DNA from 3 places in the Sorangium sp. So ce363 genome. Region 3 is predicted to be linked to each of the others. Evidence: predicted binding sites of a transcription regulator. Region 3 holds the regulator's gene; each other region holds the start of a gene.
The links. Region 3 encodes HrcA, which represses chaperone genes, less so after heat shock. Its sites were predicted from a motif close to GNTAGCACTCNCCNNNGGNGAGTGCTANC; they were not measured.
Positions count from the first base shown of each region.

Region 1: groES (co-chaperone GroES) is a predicted target of HrcA. The motif match lies at 1,423-1,451, and genes of this name have one in related genera.
Region 2: groES (co-chaperone GroES) is a predicted target of HrcA. The motif match lies at 2,025-2,053, and genes of this name have one in related genera.

Region 1 covers NZ_CP150333.1:3,812,997-3,818,332, forward strand. Annotated here, with positions in the region: gene WMF12_RS14600 (NUDIX hydrolase) at 1-606, opposite strand, end outside; tRNA gene WMF12_RS14605 (tRNA-Glu) at 753-827, opposite strand; tRNA gene WMF12_RS14610 (tRNA-Gln) at 867-940, opposite strand; gene groES (co-chaperone GroES) at 1,570-1,869, shown strand; gene groL (chaperonin GroEL) at 1,938-3,626, shown strand; gene WMF12_RS14625 (Crp/Fnr family transcriptional regulator) at 3,821-4,477, shown strand; gene WMF12_RS14630 (MBL fold metallo-hydrolase) at 4,482-5,249, shown strand.
Region 2 covers NZ_CP150333.1:8,313,954-8,319,289, reverse strand. Annotated here, with positions in the region: gene groL (chaperonin GroEL) at 1-1,593, opposite strand, end outside; gene groES (co-chaperone GroES) at 1,627-1,917, opposite strand; gene WMF12_RS31165 (hypothetical protein) at 2,370-2,975, shown strand; gene WMF12_RS31160 (hypothetical protein) at 2,975-3,640, shown strand; gene WMF12_RS31155 (response regulator transcription factor) at 3,760-4,590, shown strand; gene WMF12_RS31150 (hypothetical protein) at 4,949-5,336, shown strand, end outside.
Region 3 covers NZ_CP150333.1:12,562-17,897, forward strand. Annotated here, with positions in the region: gene WMF12_RS00035 (Fur family transcriptional regulator) at 1-218, opposite strand, end outside; gene WMF12_RS00040 (hypothetical protein) at 317-1,378, opposite strand; gene WMF12_RS00045 (hypothetical protein) at 1,449-2,243, opposite strand; gene hrcA (heat-inducible transcriptional repressor HrcA) at 2,580-3,623, shown strand; gene WMF12_RS00055 (RluA family pseudouridine synthase) at 3,616-4,575, opposite strand; gene WMF12_RS00060 (response regulator transcription factor) at 4,874-5,336, shown strand, end outside.

The DNA.
Region 1 (5,336 bases), 3.8 Mb from region 3:
CCGCACGTCGCGCGGCTCGACCTTCACGGCGCCCGCGGCGTCCGGCGGCCGCCGCACGAGGCCGCTCGCGTGGGGCACCTCGCCTCGAACGAGGCGCAGCGCCGCGCCGAGCGGGAGCGACAGCAGCGCGGTCACCTCGCGCGGATCGGGACGCAGCTCCTCGAGCGCGTGTCGGGTCGTCGCGAGCAGCACGTCCTGCAGCTCGCGATCGACGATGCCCGGCGCGTGATCGTCCTGGCTGCGGCGCGTGCCGAGCCGGACCACGTCGCGCGGCGCGAGCGGCAGGCCGATCTCCTCCTCCGCCTCGCGCAGCGCCCCCGCGAGATCCTCTCCGGCGCGGTAGTGCCCCGACACGGCGACCTCGAGCGCGCCGGGCCAGGTGTCCTTGTCGGGGCTGCGCTGCTGGAAGAGCACCCAGGGCTCCGCGGCGCTCTGGCCGCTGTCCGGCTCCAGACCATCGGGCCCCCGCTCGAGGAGCACCCACACGTGAACGCTCCGGTGCCAGTCGCCGTCGCGGTGAACGAGCCTGCGCGCCTTGCGCACGCCGAGCGACCGGCCCCCGTCATCGAGGATGTCGAAGAGCTCCTCTTCGTCCTGCGCCGCCATGCGCTAGAGGGTAGCGCAACGTGAACGGAGCAGGACGTCTTCGCTGAACTGCGTGCTCGCGCTCGTCAGATGACGCTGTGCTTCGCGCCGTGCTCGACGCACGACATCAGACGGAAGCAGCAGGGAACGAGGCGAGGGGAGTGAAGTGGCGATCCCAGCGGGAATCGAACCCGCGTTACCGGCGTGAGAGGCCGATGTCCTAACCGCTAGACGATGGGACCTTGTTCTGTGGAGAAGACCGACAGCAGAGCTGAGCGGCCTGGCTGGGGGACAAGGATTCGAACCTTGATAGCAAGAGCCAGAATCTTGCGTCCTGCCGTTAGACGATCCCCCAAGGGGTCAGCGCCGTGTTCATCAGCGCCACGGGCCGCGGAATCTACTCGGGCTGCCTGGATTGTCAAGCAATCAAAATCGGACCCGCCAAAGAAAAATGCCCGCCGCCAAAAATCGCCCATATTTCGGGTGGTTCGGGCGCTTCGCGGGTTGAGCAAGGCCTCCCCCTGCTCAACCCTTCGCTCAACCCGCTCCGCCCTCGTTGCATGCCGTCCGTTGTCGTCGCTCGTCGCTCGTCGCTCGTCGCTCGTCGCTCGTCGCGCTGCTGTCGCCGCGCTCTCGCCATGATCCGTCCAGATTGTCTCCGCGCTGTCGGAGGGGGGCTCGTCCCTGAGGAGGCTCCACGATGTCGCGACCGCGCCCTCGCCGTCGCTTCTCCAGACATCTCGGCTTCGCCGCTCGGGACTCTCGGCCCCGGAAAAGTCGCGGCTCCCTGCTGCGTGCCCTTGACGCGCCGGGTGACTGATTTACTTTCGCCCGCGGTTTAGCCACCGGCCTAGGAGAGTGCCAAGACACTGCGATCTCGGGCACTTAGCTCTCGTCGCGCGGGCGGAACGCCCCAGCGGGGGGGCGAACGGGACCTCCGGCGAGCCGATGGTCAGTCAACAAGCCGAGGACGAGGGAGCCAGCATGAAAATCAGGCCGCTGCAGGATCGGATTGTCGTCAAGCGCGTCGAGAGCGAGACGAAGACCAAGGGGGGCATCATCATCCCCGACGCCGCGAAGGAGAAGCCGATCGAGGGGCGCGTCGTCGCGGTGGGCAACGGCAAGGTCCTGAAGGACGGCAAGGTTCGTCCGCTCGATGTCAAGGTCGGGGACAAGGTGCTGTTCGGCAAGTACAGCGGCACCGAGGTGAAGCTCGACGGCGAGGAGCACGTGCTCATCCGCGAGGACGACGTGCTCGCCGTGACCGAGTCCGCCGCGACGTGAACCAGGTCCGAGGCAACCGAACGCAAGCGTTAGTACACGCGGCCGCGCGGCCGCGAGGGGATTGATAGATGGCTGCGAAGCAGATCGTTTTTAGCCGCGGCGCCCGCGCCGCGATCCTCAAGGGCGTGAACACGCTCGCCGATGCGGTCAAGGTGACCCTCGGGCCGAAGGGGCGGAACGTCGTCATCGAGAAGAGCTGGGGCTCCCCGGTCGTGACGAAGGACGGCGTCACGGTCGCCAAGGAGGTCGAGCTCGCCGGCAAGCTCGAGAACATGGGCGCCCAGATGGTGCGCGAGGTCGCCTCGAAGACCAGCGACAAGGCCGGCGACGGCACGACGACGGCGACGGTGCTGGCGCAGGCGATCTTCGGCGAGGGCCTCAAGCTCGTCGAGGCCGGCCACAACCCGATGGATCTGAAGCGCGGCATCGACGCGGCGGTCGCGAAGGTCATCGAGGCCGTGCAGAAGGCCGCCAAGCCGACCAAGGACAAGGACCAGATCGCCCAGGTCGCCACGGTCAGCGCCAACGGCGACAAGGAGATCGGCCAGATCCTCGCCGACGCCATGGAGAAGGTCGGCAAGGAGGGCGTGATCACGGTCGAGGAGAACAAGCGCATGACGACGGAGCTCGAGACCGTCGACGGCATGCAGTTCGACCGCGGCTACCTCTCGCCCTACTTCGTGACCGACCCCGAGAAGATGACCGCGGTGCTCACGAACCCGCTCATCCTCGTGCACGAGAAGAAGATCTCGGCCATGGCCGACCTCCTGCCGCTGCTCGAGCAGGTGGTGAAGCAGGGGCGCGAGCTGCTCATCCTCTCCGAGGACGTCGAGGGTGAGGCGCTCGCCACGCTCGTCGTGAACAAGCTGCGCGGCACGATCAAGGTCGCCGCCGTGAAGGCGCCCGGCTTCGGCGATCGCCGCAAGGACATGCTGAAGGACATCGCCATCCTCACGGGCGCGACGCCGTTCATGGAGGACCTCGGCCAGAAGCTCGAGAGCGCCACGGTGCGCGACCTCGGGACGGCCAAGCGGGTCGAGATCGACAAGGACAACACGGTCATCGTCGACGGCCAGGGCGACAAGGGCGCCATCAAGGGCCGCATCGAGGCGATCCGCAAGCAGATCGCGGACACGACGAGCGACTACGATCGCGAGAAGCTCCAGGAGCGGCTCGCGAAGCTCGCCGGCGGCGTCGCGGTGGTGAAGGTCGGCGCGGCGACCGAGACCGAGATGAAGGAGAAGAAGGCGCGCGTCGAGGACGCGCTGCACGCGACCCGCGCCGCCGTCGAGGAAGGCATCGTGGTCGGCGGCGGCGTGGCCCTCTTCCGGGCTGCCGCCTCGCTGGAGTCGCTCAAGTTCAACGACGAGCGCGACGTCGGCGTGCGGCTCGTGCGCCGCGCCGTGGAGGCGCCGCTCCGCCAGATCGCCCAGAACGCGGGGGTCGACGGGACGGTGGTCGCGGAGAAGGTCCGGTCGGGCGCGCCGACGTTCGGCTACAACGCCGCGACCGACTCGTACGAGGACCTGCTCGCCGGAGGCGTCATCGATCCGGCCAAGGTCGTGCGGCACGCGCTCTCCAACGCGGCCAGCGTCGCCGCGCTGATGCTCACGACCGAGGCCCTCGTCGCTGAGAAGCCCAAGAAGGAGAAGGCCGCGGCCGGCGGGGCTCCCGGCGGCATGGGCGGCATGGGCGGCATGGGGGGTATGGGCGGCATGGGCGGCATGGGCGGCATGGGCGACTTCGACATGGGTTGATCGCCTGTCCGCGCCGCTCTCGGGCTGCCGCCGCCTCCGTGCGGCGCCGGCCCGCCGAGCGCGCTGCCCCGACGAAGCGGGCCGAGGGGTCCTCCAAAGCATGCTGGCTTGGGGGCCCCTCGCGTTTTGTGAGCGCCAGCGCTCTTGCCCGGGTTTTTGACCCGCGGTCACGTGGGGCGCTAGACTCCAGGGCAATGTCGGAGTCGTCGTTCGCCCGCTATGGCCGCGAGTATGTGCCGGGCGACGTGCTCTTTCGTGAGGGTGACTCCGGCGACGTCATGTTCGTCATCCAGTCGGGCGCCGTGCGGATCACGAAGTCGGTCGCCGGCGAGGACAAGGTGCTCGCGGTGCTCGGGCCCGGCGAGTTCGTCGGCGAGATGGCGATCTTGAACGGCAAGCCCCGGAACGCGACGGCCACCGTGAGCGAGCCGTCCCGCTGCCTCGTGATCGACGCGCGGAAACTGGAGGTCATGCTGCAGCGCGACGTCGAGATAGCGCTCCGTCTCCTCAAGAAGCTGGCGAAGCGGCTCGACGCGGCGAACTCGCTCGTCGAGATCCTCATGCACCGTGACCCGAAGGCGCGCGTGATGCTGGCGCTCGCGCGCCACGCCGAGGCCTTCGGGGAGGAGACGCCTGAAGGCATACGCGTCCGCTCCTCTCCCGAGGACATCGCGCGCGAGGTCGACGTCGAGCAAGAGACGGTGGACGAGGTGATGAAGCGGCTCCGCCGGCTGAAGCTCCTCTCGTACGGGCCGCCTGGACCCGCGGCGATCATGGTGACCGACATGCGCAGGTTCCGGGATTTCATCGAGTTCCTGGACATGCCGCAGAAGTTCGGCGGAGAGAGCTGAACCAGTGGAGCTGCGTGTCATCGGCTGCCACGGCGGGGAGACCCCCAGGCATCGCACGTGCGCGTTCGTCGTGGACGACATCCTCGCGATCGACGCCGGCTCGCTGACCAGCGGGCTCGAGGTGAAGGACCAGGCGCGCATCGAGGCGTGCCTGGTGAGCCACGCGCACCTCGATCACATCCGCGACCTGGCCACGATCGCGGACAACCGTTGCCAGCTCGGGTGCCCGCCGCTCGTGATCGCGGGCACGCGCGAGACGCTGCGCACGCTCAAGAAGCACTTCTTCAACAACGTGCTCTGGCCCGATTTCGCGGTGATCCCGAGCGCCGGGCAGCCGACCATCCAGTACCTCGAGCTCAAGCCGGAGCGCCCCACGCCGGTCGCCGGGCGGCTCGTGCGCGCGGTCCACGTGACGCACACGATCGACGCATCGGCGTTCGTGATCGAAGGGGACGGCGGCGCGATCGCGTACAGCGGCGACACCGGGCCCACGGAGCGGCTGTGGGAGGTGCTGAACCAGCAGCAGGACCTCCGCGCGCTGCTGATGGAGGTCAGCTTCCCCAACCGGGAGCAGCGCCTCGCCACCGTGAGCGGCCACCACACGCCGCAGACGCTCGCCCTCGAGCTCCAGAAGTTCCGCGCGCCGAGGGATCTGCCGACGATGCTCTACCACATCAAGCCGGTCTTCCAGGCCGAGGTAGAGCGAGAGTGCGCCGCTCTGAAGGGGCTGAACCTGGAGGTCCTTCAGCTCATGGATCACTTCGTCCTGTAGCCGACGCATCGGCGCGGAGCGTCCGCGGCGTCGTGCGCGCGCGGGTGATGGTGGCGCTGCGCTCGACGCGATCGTCGCGCCGAGCTA
Region 2 (5,336 bases), 4.6 Mb from region 3:
AGCCGCCGCCTTCTCCTCCTTCGGCCGCTCAGCGATGAGCGCCTCGGTGGTGAGCATCAGGCTGGCGACGCTGGCCGCGTTCTGGAGCGCCGACCGGACGACCTTGACCGGATCGATGACGCCCATCTCGAGCAGGTTGCCGTAGTCGCCCGACGCGGCGTTGTAGCCGTACGAGTCCTTGCCGTCGCGCACCTTCTGCACGACGATCGAGCCCTCTTCCCCGGCGTTGGCCGAGATCTGGCGGAGGGGCTCCTCGATGGCGCGGCGGATGATGTTCACGCCGAACCGCTGCTCGTCGTTGACCTTGAGCTTCTCGAGCGAGCTCTGCGCGCGGATGAGCGCCACGCCGCCGCCCGGGACGATGCCCTCCTCGACGGCCGCGCGGGTCGCGTGGAGCGCGTCCTCGACGCGGGCCTTCTTCTCCTTCATCTCGGTCTCGGTCGCAGCGCCGACCTTGACGACCGCGACGCCGCCCACGAGCTTCGCGAGCCGCTCCTGGAGCTTCTCGCGGTCGTAGTCGCTCGTCGTGTTCTCGATCTGAGCGCGGATCTCCTGCTGCCGGGCCTTGATCTTGTCCTTCTTGCCCTGGCCGCCGACGATCGTGGTGTTGTCCTTGTCGATGATGACGGTCTTGGCGCGGCCGAGATCGCTGATCGTGACGTTCTCGAGCTTGAGGCCGAGCTCCTCCGCGATCACCTGGCCGTCCGTCAGGGTGGCGATGTCCTTCAGCATCTCCTTGCGGCGATCACCGAAGCCCGGCGCCTTGACGGCCGCGCAGTGCAGCGTGCCGCGGAGCTTGTTCACGACGAGGGTCGCGAGCGCCTCGCCCTCGACGTCCTCGGCGATGATGAGGAGCTGCTTCTGGCTCTTGGCGATCGCCTCGAGCACCGGGAGCAGGTCCTTCATGTTGGAGATCTTCTTCTCCGAGATGAGGATGTAGCAGTCCTCGAGGTTCGCCTTCATGGCCTCGGGATCGGTCACGAAGTACGGGGAGAGGTAGCCGCGGTCGAACTGCATGCCCTCGACCACGTCGAGGGTCGTGTCGGCGCTCTTGGCCTCCTCGACCGTGATCACGCCCTCCTTGCCGACCTTCTCCATGGCGTCGGCGAGGAGCTTGCCGATCGTCTCGTCGCCGTTCGCGCTGATCGTGCCGACCTGCGCGATCTCCTTCGCGTCCTTCGTCTGCTTGGCCGAGCTGTGGAGGTGCGCCACGATCGCCTCGACCGCCTTGTCGATGCCGCGCTTGATCTCCATCGGGTTGTGCCCGGCCGCGACGAGCTTGGAGCCCTCGCGGTAGATCGCCTGGGCGAGCACCGTCGCGGTGGTCGTCCCGTCGCCGGCGATGTCGCTCGTCTTCGAGGCGACCTCGCGGACCATCTGGGCGCCCATGTTCTCGAAGCGGTTCTCGAGCTCGATCTCCTTGGCGACCGTCACGCCGTCCTTGGTGACCGTCGGCGAGCCGAAGCTCTTCTCGATGACGACGTTGCGCCCCTTCGGGCCGAGGGTGACCTTGACCGCGTCGGCGAGGGCGTTGACCCCCGCGAGGATCATGCTGCGGGCGGACTCGTTGTAGATGATTTCCTTGGCTGCCATGGTGTCTCTCCTAAGTTCCTTCTGTCGCCCGCGTCACTTCTCGATCACGCCGAGGATGTCGTCCTCGCGGAGGATGAGGTGCTCCTCGCCGTCGATCTTGACCTCGGTGCCCGAGTACTTGCCGAAGAGGACGCGATCGCCCTCCTTGACGTCGAGCTTCCGCACGGTACCGTCCTCGGCGACCTTGCCGTTGCCGACGGCGACGACGGTCCCCTCGATCGGCTTCTCTTTCGCGGTGTCCGGAATGTAGAGACCTCCCTTGGTCTTCTCTTCTTCCTTCACGCGCTGAACGATCACGCGGTCCTGGAGCGGTCGAATCTTCATCTTTGCAAGTCCTCCGGGGACGAGCGCCGCGTCCCACGAACGGCGAGACCCAGCCGGCGCGACGGAGCGCGCCGGAAGGCCCCCTACGATTGCAGTCTGGGCACTTTGCTAGCACTCACCTGTGGCGAGTGCTAGCGAGCGCGCGGAAGATAGCCACCCCCTGGAGGGTGTCAAGAGTGGCCCCAGGCGGCACTTTGCGCGCTGGCAGCCAGGCGCAGAGGTGGCTGTAAGTCCTGGAGATCGCAGGGGAAGGCGCGCGGCTCAAGGCTGGGCTCGGCGGAGCCTCTCGGCTAAAATGCGCTTATGAGGGCAAAGCTGCGGCAGCACAGTGACGCGATGCCCTCACGGTCTCCAGCCCGAGGGAGGCCGCCAGGACGTGTCTGGTTGACCTGAGCGCGCGGTGGCCCGGGTTACGTCGGTATCCAGGGCACCCGCATAAGTGAGGTGCCGCTGTGAGCCAAGCGATCTCTCTGTCCCCGAGCATGACCCGCTATTTCCAGGAGGTTGTGGACGAGGCGCTCCGAGTTCGGAACGTCGCTGCCACCGAGGCGGCGTCGAGTTACCTCGTCGGTCTGCTCTGTGCTTTTGCTCACCCGGACGAGCATGCCGAGTCTGCCTTCAACCAGCCCCTGACCTTTCTTCTGCGCGACGCGCTGGAAGCCTCCGGAGCCGAGCGTTTCCAGCGGCTGCGTAACCTGGGAGACAGCGTCCTCTACGTGGTCGGTTTCTTCGGCGGCCACATCGAGCTCAAGGGGGTCGATCGCGGCTACGTGGTCGGGGTCGGGTCCACCGCCTACCACCATGCGGCCGCTATGCTGCGCCTCAATGCGCGCGTCGGCCAGGGCCCCGATGTTCTTTCGGAGATGGCCGAGAAATTCGAGCGGTTCGTGAGCGTCCTGAACGATGTGGCCGACGGTACGCTCGCGTCGGGAGCTCGGGACGAGCGCTCGGTGCTCCGGCTGTACGAGCGCTGGGTTCGTACGGGATCGAGCCGCCTCGCGGATGAGCTCGGGGCACGAGGGCTCGTGCCGAGCCGTGGTACGGGCGGGCTCAACTGATGCGGGGGGCGACCTTCCCGTCCCGGATCCAGCAGCACCTGGCGCGCACCTATGCGCTCGATGACGCGCCCGCGGTCGACGATTTCATCCGGTTGACGGACGGCAGCGCACGCGAAGCGCTGCTGATCCGGCACGCCGACGGGGATATCGAGATCGCGCTGCACCTGCCCCGCCGGGCGATCACGCGGGGGCGAGAGCGGACGTTCGACGAGATCTGCCAGATCGTCGAGGGCGTGAGCCACTTCCTCTATGTGGCCGAGCGGGCCCGCAGGGAGCTGCCGGCGACCCAGCTCGAGCTCGAGCTCCAGGCCGAGGTCGACAAATACGTGCTGCTTGTCTATGGCGATCTGGCTGACGAGGTCGAGCCGCCAGGTCCGCCGCTCCGGCGCCGCCACGAGGCGGCCCCACCGGGGGCGGGGCGCTTCGAGCCCGAGCGCGCCGCGCGGATCCGCGCCCATCTCTTCGAGCGGGTCACCTTCATGGATCCACCGGGCACGGAGACCGGCGATCGCTACCGGATCGCGAACGATCTGGCGGCGCGGTTCGCGGGCCGACTCGAGGCCGAGTTTGCCCGCCACGGGCGTCATGCCGAGCTGCTCGCGGCGCTGCGACGCTTCTATGCGGCGGGGCAGACGGAAAAGATCGCCCTCGCGCGCGCCGCGTGAGCGCATCCTCCCGGGCGCTCGGGGTCGCTCGGGAGCCCGGCGCGGAGCGCTCGCCGCGGCCGCGCGCTCTCGTTCTCTCTTGACCGGTTCGCGCGCACGTACTCTCATCCGCATCCACGATGCCTTCCGCGAGCACGATGCCGCCCCGTGTGCTGGTGGCCGAAGACGAACCGGCGATGTTGAGCCTCGTTGCGCGTCACCTGAGGAACCTAGGGTTCTCTGTGATCGAGGCTTCCGAGGGCGATGCCGCCTGGGAGCTCGCGCGTGAGCACCGGCCGGATCTGGTGATCCTGGACGTGATGATGCCCGGCATGAGCGGCTGGGAGATCTGCAAGCGGCTGAAGAGCGACACGTCCGACGGACGTCCGTTCGCGAGCACCGGCGTCATCATGCTCACCGGGATCGGCGAGAACCTGAACGAGATGACCTCGCCGCTCTTCGCCGCGGACGCCTGGTTGAACAAGCCGTTCGATTTCACGGATCTGGACGCGCGGGTGCGCGAGACGCTCGCGCGTTATGCGAAGCAGGTTCCTGATGCGAACGGCGCCAGGGCTACGACGAGCGCGGTTGGCGAGGAGCGTGAAGCCGCGGCGCAGCCATCTTCCAGAGAGCGGGCGACGGGGGCGAAGAAGTCGGCGGCAAACGGTGCCATGGCGAGCAGGGCGGCTGCGAAGCGCTCGGCCGTGACGAAGAAGCCGGCCACCAGGGCGGCGAAGAAGCCGGCTGTGGCAAAGAAGCCGGCCGCCAAGGCGGCGAAGAAGCCGGCAGCGGCGAAGAAGCCGGCCGCCAAGGCGGCGAAGAAGCCGGTCGCGGCGAAGAAGCCGGCCGCCAAGGCGGCGAAGAAGCCGGCAGCGGTGAAGAAGCCGGCCGCCAAGGCGGCGAAGAAGCCGGTCGCGGCGAAGAAGCCGGCCGCCACGAAGGCGGCGTCCAAGAAGAAGTCGATGAAGTGATCCAATCCGAGGCGGGCGCCGTGCGCAGTGGCCCGTCACCTCGTTCCCACGCAACGTACGCGTGCCGCCGCCGAGCCGGGCGCAGAAGAGCCGTCCGATCAGCGCCCCGAGGGAAGACCCCCACCCACCACCGGCAACGTGCATCCATGCCGGCGGCGCGCTGAGCGCAGAGGCTGCCCTGCACGGGAATCATCAGGGCTCGCCGCGCGTCATTCCCTCGTACGTCGCGCGGAGCCTCCTACGTACGTCGCGCGGAGCCTCCCAGGAACTTTCGGGCGCCTGACCCGTCAGCAGGTACAATGCTGCGACGTTTCCCCTTCGAGGGCCCCCGCGGGGGGCGCCCGGAGCGCTGAGCACCGTGAGCGACTCTCGCACGAAGCAACTGGACCGCATTCGCAGCGCCGCGCTCGCGGTTGAGCTGAGGCTGCGGTTCGGGCGCGCGCTGCGCGCGCTGCCGAGCGCGCTGACCCTCGCGCTCGCGCTCGCCGCCGGGACGCTCGCGGTGCACAAGGCGCTCCCGGCGTACCTCGGCGAGCCGCGCGCGCGCCAGCTCCTCCTCGGCGCGGGGCTGCTCGTGCTGGCCACCCTCGTCGTGGCGATGCTGCGCCGCTTGCCTCCCCGCGCCGGCACCATCGCCCTCGATCGGCACCACGGCCTCCACGACCGGCTGACGATCGCGCTCGCCTTCGACGCGCTGCCCGCAGCGCAGCGCACCCCCCTGATGGAGGCGGCGATCGACGACGCCT
Region 3 (5,336 bases):
TACCCGATGCCTCGGTCGTGCGCGCGCACCTCCGCGAGCAGGTCCTCGATGGTCATGTGCGGGGCGCCGGAGAAGAACGTGTCGACGATCAGCCGGCGCTGCGCCGTCGATCTCAGCCCCTTCTTCGCCATGTACGCCTGGAGGCGAGCGCGGAGCCGGTCGAGGGCAATTTGGTCCACGTGGCTGGCGCCGCTCCCCTCTCTCTCCATGACGGCCATGGCAAGTTTATCCCGTTCGCGGCGAACCGCGTCAAGGCCGGTGACCGAACCTACGTGGCGCGACCTCGCCGATGCTGCCCGTGCCTCGCTCGTCGGCGCTACTCGCCGACCTGCGCCATGTAGCTGATCTGAGCCGCCGAACCCCCGAGGGGGCTGAGCAGCGTGATGGGCGGCGCGACCAGGCCGGCCGCCGCCGTGTTGTCGATAACGACGTAGTAGAGGCCCGGGCGCAGCGCGTAGCGGCGGGTCTCGATGATCCCGGGCTGGAGAGGGCCGCCTGCCTGCACCGGGCCTGGCGGGGGTCCGAGCGGCTTGCCGGTCTGGTACGCCTCGCGCCAGGCGTCGCCGGTGGGCTTGTCGACGATCATGAGGTCCACGGGCGCGCCCTGCGCGCTGACCTTGAGGTAGAGCGCCTGGTCCGAGTCGGCGACCTCGAACGGTCCGAGGTAGTCGCGCTGGTTCGCGTACACCTCGACGGTCTCGTTCGCGAACGTGTACCGCTCCTCGTCCTCCGCCTCGAACGGGTGGTGCGGTCGCTGGGGCGGCATGAGGATCCCCAGCGTGAAGTCCTTCCCGGTCTCCTCGTTGTAGAGGACGGTGAACCCGCGGGTCAGCTCGCCAGCGACGATCTGGTTGCCGAGCAGGTTGGCGAGCCCTCCGAACGGCGGGACGTTGGCCATCACGTCGATGACCGGGTTCTCGACGTAGCCCAGCTGGAAGCTCGGGCCTTGCACGATCCGGTTCAGCCGTCCCCACACGTAGACGTTATCGTCCGCGAGCTGGAAGTCGGGTCGGTACTCGACGGACGTCGTGAGCGAGAAGCCCACCCGCTTGGCCGGCTGCATGTAGCCGTAGCCCGTGCCGGCGATGTGGACGGTGATCGTCTGGGCCGCGTCGTTGACGTCGTACGAGCACTGCATCGGGAAGAACCGCCCCATGGACGCCGATCTGTCCTGCAGGCGCAGCGAAACCCCGCTCTTCAGCATCTCGGGGCAGATCTTGCTGGCGCCGAAGTTCGAGAACAGGAACCAGCGGAGGGCGGGGCTCGCGTTCACGGGACCGCTGACGCAGGGGCAGCCGACGAACGTGAACGACAGCGCGACAGCGGCGAGCGCCAGCGCGGCGGACGCGCGGGAGAGCGGGGGTCTTCGTGCGGGCACGCGGGCTAACATAGCGGGTCGACCTCGGAGGGAGAGCGGGTTTGCGCGGGGGAGGACGGCCCCTCCCGGATCAGCGCACGAGATGCCATTGGACGCCGGGGGTCACCTCGAGATGCAGGTGATTTTTGTGCGCCCGGTCGTAGTTGGGCGTGAGGATCGACGTGAAGATGTGCTGGTCCATGGCCTCGCACACGATGGATCGCAGCTCTCGCGCTGCCGCGTCCGCTGGAGGGCCGCTGCCCGCCCCCTTGCCGGCCCCGCGGGGCCGGCCGGTCGGGCCGGCGCTCTCGCCGCAGACCGGCGCGCCGCGCCTGCCGACGAAGTCGCGCTCCACCTCGAGCCAATCCTCCGCGAACCCGCCGCCGACGCGCTCCTTGATGAACCTGTAGGGGTCGATCGCGAGCCCGCCGGGGTGCCTCGTGGCGAGCCTGCCCTCGGGCCACATCCTGGCCGGAGGCCGCCAGGCCGAGAACATCAGCACCTCGTCGACGTCGTGCGCGCGGAGGATCCGGCTGAAGTCCGAGAGCGCGAGCGCGAGGCGGCAGTCGAAGACGTCGTGCGGGTTTCCCGCGCGTTGATGGGCTGGCAGCGCCGTCCGGTAGAGGACCCCGCCGACCCCCTGCATCAGCCGCACCGGAGCGAGCACGCCCGGCGCGCGCTGCACCGGCTGGAACGCGATCTTCCGCTGCGTGAGCGCCGCACGGCATTGCTCCGCGCTCATGGCCGCGTAGCGCGCCGACGGGTGCTTCGCCCAGTCCTGGTGGTACCTGACCTTCGGCTTGCCCTGCGCGCTCGGCGCGGCGGCGAGGGGGCCGAGCGCGAGGGCGAGCGCGCAGGCAGCGGCGGCATGGCGTGCGGGCGGCATCGTTGCGGTACATCCTCGTGCGAAGCAAGCCAGGCCGACCCTCTCGGGGGCCAAGTGACCACGTGCACGTGGCCGAGTAGCCGAGTGGCCGACCGCGCCGCCATCCGGTGGAGCGGGCCCCCCCGTGCGTGGGGGGTTGGCTGCCGATCCTACCGCGACATTTGACCGGGCCGCGCGATCCCCTCAAAATGGGTCGCATGCGCGTCCGTGGGTCAAGCGCCCGCACGCGCAGCTTGACGTACGGGAGCGAAGGTCCGGCCCGCATGGCTTCCCGGTCCGGGCGGTCCCTGGTCCAGGTAGCCACGGCGGTGCGCTTGTACGCTGCATGCAACTGACATGGGTGATCTTTCCAACCGAGCTCGAAAGATCCTTTTCGCCGCGGTCACCGAGTTCATCGCAACGGGCGACCCAGTTGGCAGCAGGACGCTCGCCCGGAAGTACGGGCTGGATCTCTCGGCTGCTTCGATCCGCAACGTGCTCGCTGACCTCGAGGAGGCCGGGTACCTCCACCAGCCGCACACCTCGGCCGGGCGGATCCCGACCGATCGCGCGCTCCGGCTGTTCATCGACGCGCTCGTCGAGCTCCGGTCGCTGTCCCCCGAGCAGCAGGCCGAGCTGAGCGCGAGGTTCACCGAGATCTACGCGGGGGCGAGCGATCCGCTCCGCGAGACCGGTCGCTACCTCTCGGAGCTGTCCGGCGCCGCGGCGGTCGTCGCGGCGCCGCGGGCGGAGCTCCGCGCCCTCGCCCAGCTGCGCTTCATCCCGACCAAGCCCGGGCAGCTGCTCGCGGTGCTCGTCTTCGCCGACGGCTCGGTCGCGAACCGCTTCATCTCGGCCGACGAGGCGATCAACGAGAGTGAGCTCACCCGGATCCACAACCTGCTCACCGACGTCATCGAGGGGCGCACCCTGGGCGAGATCCGGGACCTGTTCGCCCGCCGCCTCGCGGACGAGCGCCTCCAGATCGACGCGCTGAGGCGCCGCGCCTTCGAGCTCGGCAGCAAGGCGACGGCCGACGTGACCCGGCGGAGCGAGGTCGTCATCGAGGGGCAGAACCGCCTGATCGATCTGCCTGAGTACGCCGACGTCGACCGGCTCAAGAAGCTGATGAAGGCGCTCGAGGAGCGCGAGGAGCTCGTCGATCTGCTCGACCGGACGCTCGCCGCCGGCGCGGGTGAGGTCACCGTGTTCGTCGGCAGCGAGGCGGGCGACCTTGGCGGAGGCCAGCTCAGCCTCGTCGCCGCGCCGTACATGGAGAACGGCCGCGTCGCCGGGACCGTGGGCGTGCTCGGCCCGACGCGGATGGACTACGCGAAGGTCATGCCGCTGGTCGACGCCACGGCCGCGGCGATGACCGAGGTCCGCGGCAAGGTCAAGTAGCGCCCTTCCGCTGCGGCTCGCGGAGCCGATCGAGCACGTCGTCGAAGTCCGGGGGCGGCGGCGCCTGGAAGCGCATCGGCCGGTCGTCGGCCGGGTGGTTGAAGCCGAGCTCGGCCGCGTGGAGCATCAGCCGCGCGGCCGGGACCCTCGTCCCTCGGTAATCCCGCACGTAGACGGTCTCGCCGACGAGCGGGTGCCCGGCCTCCGCGAGGTGGATGCGGATCTGGTGCGTGCGTCCCGTCTCGAGCCGGCACGCGACCAGCGTCACGCCCCCGGCGCCGGCCCCCTCCTGCGGCCCTCGGAGCACCTCGATCGGCTCCACGTGCGTCACCGCGAGCTGCCCCTCGCGCCGCCCCTCTCGCGCCGAGCCGCGCAGCCCGTCGCCCCGATCCTCGACGAGGTAGCTGCGGTAGGTGCCGCGCGGGACGGCGCCGTGCGCGAGCGCCAGGTACTGCCGGTGCATCGCGCGGACGCGGAGCTGCTGCGCGAGGTGCTTCTTCGCGGCGAGCGTCCGCGCGAAGACCAGCAGCCCGCTCGTCCCCTTGTCGAGGCGCTGCACCACGCCGAGCGGCGCGCGCCCGCGCAGGCGGTCGCGCCTGGCCAGCACCTCGCGCACCAGCGCGTCGAGGGTCGCGGCCTGCTCCGCGGGAGCCTCGTCGCCGTACGGGATGGTGCTCACCCCGGCGGGCTTGTTCACCACGACGACGCTCGCGTCCGCGTAGACCACGAGCTCGCCCTCGAGCTTGCGCCGCCGCACGGTTTCGGGCCTCGGCGCGTGCAGGCGGACCTCGATCAGCTCCCCGCCGAGCACCCGCCGACGGGCGCTCGTCGCCACCGCGCTCCCGACCAGCACCTTGCCGGTCTCGATCAACCGGCGCGCGTCGGACCACGAGACCGCGGCCAGCGCACGGACGGCCCCGTCCAGCGGGCGCCGATCCAGCTCGGCGGGCACCGTCCAGCGGCCATCCTGCGGAGGTCGTACCTGGGCGGCCGGGTGGACCCCGGTCGTTTCGGCGGATTTGTCTTCGTGGCTCGGCGGAGTGGCGGGTCGGAGCGGACGCATGTAGAGCTCACCGGGGCGCCTCGGCTCCGCCCACCAGCGTGGGACCGGGCTCTACCGGCGCGGAAAAACGCACATCCGCGGGGCCCGCGGGGCGAAATACACCGCGAATGTTGACACATCGCGCGACCGGGGCCGAAGATATCCAGAGCCGTCATCGCTTTCTCGCCATCTGAGAGGAGACCCGTTCGTGGCCAGCACCCTTCTCGCCGTAGACGACAGCGTGACCATGCGCAAAGTGCTCGAAATCACCTTTGCGGGTCAGGATTTCCGCGTCGTGACGGCGAGCAGCGCCGACGCTGCGCTGCAGAAGCTCAAGAGCGATAAACCCGACCTGGTGATCGCCGATGTCACGCTCGAGCCGAAGAACGGCTACGAGCTGTGCAAGGCGATCAAGCAGGCCTCACCGGCGACGCCCGTCCTGATCCTGTCGTCCAAGCAAAACCCGTTCGACCCCGCGAAGGGATCGGGCGCGCAAGCGGACGATCACATGGACAAGCCGTTCGACACCCAGCAGATGATCGACAAGGTCAAGAAGCTGCTGGCGTCGCGCGGCGAAGCGAAGCCCGCCGCTGCAGCGGCCCCTGCTGCCGCGGCGCCTGCGCCCGCGCGCTCTCCTGCGGCGCAGCCCGCCGCGCAGCCCGCGGCCGCCG